One region of the Parabacteroides sp. CAG:2 genome, then DNA from elsewhere that is predicted to be linked to it. Evidence: riboswitches for the same ligand, from Rfam matches in the RefSeq annotation. Region 1 holds a riboswitch; the other holds the start of a gene.
The links. Region 1 has a riboswitch for cobalamin ahead of QVP94_RS10025 (TonB-dependent receptor plug domain-containing protein). Riboswitches for the same ligand answer to the same signal wherever they lie in the genome.
Positions count from the first base shown of each region.

Region 2: linked by a shared signal. The riboswitch ahead of QVP94_RS00030 (TonB-dependent receptor) and the one ahead of QVP94_RS10025 (TonB-dependent receptor plug domain-containing protein) in region 1 are both predicted to bind cobalamin.

Region 1 is NZ_FR885297.1:110,958-114,175, forward strand. It holds gene QVP94_RS10025 (TonB-dependent receptor plug domain-containing protein) at 1-1,994, opposite strand, end outside; cobalamin riboswitch at 2,033-2,237, opposite strand; gene QVP94_RS10030 (putative transporter) at 2,347-3,218, opposite strand, start outside.
Region 2 is NZ_FR885248.1:7,066-10,283, forward strand. It holds gene QVP94_RS00030 (TonB-dependent receptor) at 1-1,881, opposite strand, end outside; cobalamin riboswitch at 1,935-2,142, opposite strand; gene nrdG (anaerobic ribonucleoside-triphosphate reductase activating protein) at 2,183-2,683, opposite strand; gene QVP94_RS00040 (anaerobic ribonucleoside triphosphate reductase) at 2,703-3,218, opposite strand, start outside.

The DNA of each region.
Region 1 (3,218 bases):
AAACAAATACTTAAACGCCAAGAACGGCCCGGCATGGGATAATACTGAATAACATCATAATTCACGTTCGCAAGATTTAACAATTCACCTTGCAAACGCAAACCGAAATATCGAAAACGAAAATCTCGATTTATAGAAATACTCTGTTCTATATAAGAATCAATCCTGTTCCGATCTATATTTTGCGGCAATGCATAACGATCACCAACCGCAGTCAGTATATAAGAGACATTTACCCATGGATTTTCCAAGGTTACGGAAACCGTGCCAGAATGACGAGGTGTATAAGGAATCTGATCCTTATAATTCTTAGCTTCCGGATCTGTCACATCAACCGCGTATTGAAAAGAATAAGTGGAAGCCAAAAGCAAGCTCATTCGTAAGGGCAATCGGAATTGTGTAGATAAATTTACATCTACCCCTTTAATATCCACTTCGCCCATATTCATCATCTTCCAAACATACATGGTAGGTAAAGCCACGATCTTATCTTTCACCGTATTATAATATCCATCCGCCGAAATACTGAAATGCCGCAGCCAATCCCCACAGGAAGAACTCCATGTTACCCCTACATTATATTGGGAAGTTTCTTCCGGTTTCAAATTTGTATTTCCCATACGGAGGTAATACAAGTCCGTAAATGTAGGAACCCGGAATATATCTTTGTAAGAGGCACGTATCCGCAAAGTACTTTCCGAGAATGGCCGCCAAGACAAACTTACAGCCGGGGATAAACGCCTCTTATCATCCGGTTTTTCCCCTTGCTCCACTTTATCAGTGATATATGTTCCCAATAAACTAGCGGTAGCCGTGAATCGACTGTTCTTATATTGCACCGCTAGTACTGATTGAGAGGCCATTCGCTTTGGATTAGGGCCGTTCACAAAATTATTGTCCAGCATAGAGCGAGTTAAATCCGTAGTCAACGTCGCCGATACATACTTTATAGGAGTATACAGCAAACCTACAGAGCCATAATACTCATTCTGTGTATTCAAATCGACTTGTTCGCCCGCAGCATATTTATCATTTATATCTAAATAACGAGTAAAAGCATAATTATACTTAGCCATGGCCCGTAGCGTAAATTTCTCATTAAGAACATTCTTATACCCCGATTGCACGAAAAAGTTATTATCCCATAATCGTTCAGAAGTGTTCTTGTTATATAAATTAACAGAACCGGGAAGCCCCCGCTCCGAATCAAAATAGTACGCCTTAAAGGAAAGTTCGCCTCCCCTTCCAAAATCGCCGAATAGATTACCTTCCAAATGGTAAGCATGGATATCGCTATTTCTACGCTTCTCTCTCGTCTCCAATTCCCCATTAATCAATGTATAGGGATATTGCCCATCCGCACGCACGAAATCACCATGTAAGGATGCGCTCCAACGCTTTCCTAATTTTTGATCATAATGCAGCACGGGATTAAAAAGCCCGAAGGAACCTCCCTTAACCTTAAGATAAGTATGAAACGATTTGTCTTTAAACGTGGGCTTTCCGGTTTGTATATTCAAGGCTCCTGCCGAGGCATACACCCTTGCCGTTTGGAAGATGTCATCCGATTGTCCGATCGATAAGGAAACCATCTCCACGTTATCCAACGAGAAACGGCTGATATCGACTTGCCCGCTTTGCGCATCCGTAATCGTCACCCCATCGTAACTGACGGCGGTATGCTTCGCTCCCAAGCTACGTACCGAGACCGTTTTCAATCCTCCGATCCCCCCATAATCCTGTACTGTAACTCCCGAGAAGCGTTTCACGGCCTCGGATAGGTCTTGTACTCCCAAGCGATCGATTCCCGCCCGGTCCATAATTTGCAAAGGCGTACCTTCACGGGTGACCGACGGACGTACCTTCTCCACTACTTCCACCCCGGAAAGCTCGTGATAGGCCGTCGTATCGATCTGTTGACCGAAAGCGACACCCAAAGAAAATAACCATACGCTAAAAACGCACAGACATCTTATAAGATATAAATCTCGCATAATAATTCTTAGGTTTACCAACGTCTTCACCCGAAACGTCGCATAACAAAATCATGGCAGGTTTTCTGGCTCGTCCACCCTCTGTCGGCTACCTTCCCGCCTATCCGATAGGCAGTGGCAACAAGATTTGCCGGGGCTCCAAGGACTTACAGCTACGGGTACAGCTCCGGACTCGCACCGGATTCCCTTTTACTGATTATTATCGGAATCGATAACATCTACACCTTGATTGGCCGCAAAGATACATGTTTACTTTTTGATTAGCAACAAAAAAGCCCCCCGGCGAATCACTTCGGCGGAAGGCTAGGGAGTTTACACTTTTCTAAACATTACTAACAACAAAATATTTATTCTATGTATAAAAGAATAATATCATTAACTGTGCGGTCAACACACGCAAAAACATGGTCAATGGATAAACCGTCGCATATCCAACCGCCGGCGCATCATTTCCTGCCGCCATATTGGAATAGGCTAACGCAGGAGGATCGGTCGTACTTCCCGCAATCAATCCCATCAACGTAAAATAATTCAGTTTATAAAAATACCTTCCCACACAACCGATAATCAGTAGAGGCAATAACGTTATTATAAAACCATAACCGATCCAAGCTACACCACCCTTATTGACTATCGTATCGACAAAACCTTCACCCGCACTCAATCCCACGCAGGCGAGAAACAACGTGATTCCTAATTCCCTCAATAGTAAATTAGAACTTTGCGTGGTATAAGTAACCAATTTATAACGATAACCGAACCGGCTTATCAATATCGCAACGATCAACGGACCTCCCGCTAATCCTAATTTCACCGGTTGAGGAATACCCGGAAAACTAATAGGAAGACTTCCCACGATAATACCCAAAACTATACCAACAAAAATAGTCACCAAATTAGGTTCATTCAAGCGTTTCATTGAATTACCCAGCGTCTCGGCAACTTTCTCCACCGCCAATTCACTACCGACCACTGTCACCCGGTCGCCTATTTGCAAGACCAGATTAGGAGTAGCTACCAACTCCAGCCCCGCACGATTGATCCGAGTCACGTTAATTCCATGTAAACGGCGTAACTGCAAAGCCCCTAATTGCTTACCGTTGATTTCAGACCGGGTAACCAAAATACGCCGGCTGATAAACTGGCTTTCCGCCGGAATCCATTGCTTACGATCCATCTGTATTTCTTGACCGATAAAAGTCTTTATCGCCTCCACGTCATGCT
Region 2 (3,218 bases), on a different contig from region 1:
TTTCGACAAGGAGATATCGCTGGTATACCAAGGTTGCGTATAATTGTATTTGATATTTTCCTGCTGGTTATACCGCTCTCCCACATAGATGAAACTGTAGTTGAGGTTCCATCCCTTGAAGGACGCTTGCGCGATGGCGGAACCGCTGTGCCAAGGGATATAAGGGATTTGATCTCCGTAATAGGTATCCGAGGGATCCGTGAAGTCTTGGGCCTTTTGATAGGTGTATTGTATTCGTAGCGTGACGAATAAATCTTTTACCGGATTGACGGTCGTTTCCGTGCTGACATCTATGCCTTTGATTTCTACCTTACCTAAATTCAACATAGTCCAACGGAATTGCTGGCCTTTGGGATAAGCGATGATCTTGTCTTTCACCTTGTTGAAATAACCATCCGCCTGTATCTTGAAGCGATAGAAAAGATGGTTCTCCCATGTTTTCGTGTAAGCGAAGCCGGCATCATATTGGGTTACATATTCTGGGTTTAATTTGGAGTTTCCCATATCGGCGTAATATAAATCGTTGAAGGTAGGCATACGGAAGATTCGTTTATAGAAAGCGCGTACATTAAAGTCTTGTTTCTCGAACGGCTTGTAGGAGGCGAATACGGCGGGTGTAAGGATTTGCCGGGCTTCCGGTGTGGGGCCTTCTTTTACACGGTCGTTGATAAAGGTCGCCAGTCCGCTGGCCTGTAATTTTACTTTCCCTAACCGGAGCGCCGTGGCGACCGAAAGGAGGTTGGTGAAGCGTTCCGGGTAAACGAATCCGTACATATCGGCGTTCATCTTGTTCCATTGCAAGTCGTAAGAGGCGGATACATCCCAGTTTGAGAGGATGGAATAGACATTCGCGGAGGATAGGTAAATCTCTCGTTGCTTATACAGGTTATCTACATGAATCAGCTTGTCGTCGTTATTCACATAATGCGTACGGTAGAATGCATATTTCGCGTTCACCTGTGTCTTGAATTTGCTATTGATTTCTTTGATATAGGAGCCTTGCATGAAAGAGTTCGTATCCCATACCCGTTCACCACGTCTCCATACGTTGTTTACGATGGCTCCCGGGATTCCTCGTTCGGAATTGTAGTTGTAGAACTTAAGATTCCAAGTACCGTCGCTCATCTTGCCATAAAGTCCGGCCTCTAGGCGGGTGGCGTTGATATCCCCGTTTTCCCGGACGGCGGTCGTATCGTAAGCGATCTCTCCGGCAGGGTTGATACGGCGGTAACGGAATTTGTATTTACCGCTTCCGCTTAACCATTCGGCGCTGAAAGAGGTGGCTACGTTTTCAGATATCTTATATTCGAACAGCGCCGAGGGGTTGATAACGTCGAAAGAACCGACTTTCATCGTGGCACGGATATTCGTTGTTTTTCCATCTTCGAAACGAGGACGACGAGAACGCAGATAAAGCGTACCGGCCGCGCCGAAATCTTTCGCGGATTGGAAGATATCGCTCTTCTGGCCATTGTATAAAGAAATCTCCTCGATATTGTCCAAAGAATACATCCCGAGGTCTACTTGTCCGTTTTGTGCGTTGCTTAATTCGATGCCGTCGTAGAAAACACCCATGTGGTTCGTTCCCATACTTCGGATATTTACGGTCTTGATACCTCCTACGCCCCCATAGTCTTTCAATTGGACACCCGAGAAGTAGCGTAAAGCATCTGCTACCGTGTGACTGTTCAAATTTTGTAATTCTTTCCCCGATAGTTTTTGGGAAGGAATTACCTCTTTAAAGCTGAAACTCCGGGCCGTGACCGTAACTTCGTCCAAGTGCTGGATAGAGTCGAGTTTGCTTTGTCCATGGGACATACCTATCGCCAGCATCGATAATACGCAAGCAAGGTATCCCTTTCTAGCAAAGGATAACACCATTATTTAAAACCTGTTTAGAAAATGATTCGTACCAAGCCGCTCTGTCCTCGCGAGCGACTTCTCCCTAACTGGCAGGTCTTCTGACTGACTCCCATCCCGAAAGCCTTCCCGGCTATATTCTTATATACCAGTGGCGAAAGTGTTTCCGGAATGTTTGAAATAGAGCTTCACAGCAACGGGACTGTTCAGGAATTACACCTGATTCCCTTTTAATCCGTAACCCCGGTTGGGCGAAACGGAACCAATTCGGGACAAAGGTATGAAATCTTGTTAATATCCGGGCTATAATTGGAGAATTTCCTTAAATGAAAGGGTTGTACTTGTATTTCACGACTTCCTTTTTATTTAAAGACGCTTGTACGTCGATCAGCCGTTGGTTGCTGCTTCCCCGGAATAAAAGGCTCTCATCCCGAAGGGTTTGTTTGTAGCGGCCATCTACCAATACGTCGATATAGGACAACAAGGCGGCTTGTGCCGGATTCTTTATCAGGTCCTCGAATTTATATCCTGTGTAGCACCAGATCGTCTTTTGGCTTTTTTCCTTGATCGCTTTGGCTACCTCGGTGAAACCTTCCGGCTGGAACATAGGGTCTCCGCCGCTGAAGGTGACGTTGGCGAATTCGTCGGCCAATACTTTTTCCACGATCTCTTCCGCTTTTACTTTCTTCCCTTTATTGATATCCCATGATTCGGGGTTGTGGCAACCCGGGCATTTGTTCGGGCAACCCGCCGCATAGATGGCGGTCCGGAATCCCGGACCGTCTACGGTGGTATCTTCGATGATATCTATGATAGACAACATGGTAATTGAAAATTGAAAATTAGTTGTGGGTGACACGGTCGTTTAGCTCGGATAGCTTGGCGTTGTTCCAACGGTCGGTGGTTCCTACCAGATAGCCGGTGATGCGTTGAAGTTTGTCCAAGTGTTTGCTGCCGCATTTCGGGCAGGCTTCCAGATTAGGGGTGGAGTTCTCGTAGCCACAATCCAGACAACGGTTACGGTTATGGTTTACGGAACCGTATCCGATATTGTATTTATCCATCATGTCCACGACACGCATGATCGCTTCGGGGTTATGGGTAGCGTCGCCATCCATCTCTACGTAGAAGATATGGCCGCCACGAGTCAAATCATGATAAGGAGCTTCTACTTCTGCTTTATGACGGGCACTGCACTTATAATATACCGGAACGTGATTAGAGTTCGTATAATAATCCCGATCCGTGATGCCCGGAAGCGATCCGAACTTCTTACGATCTTTTCCCGTGAACTTGCCGGACAAGCCTTCAGCCGGAGTTGCCAGTACGCTATAATTGTGTTGGTATTGCTCCGAGAA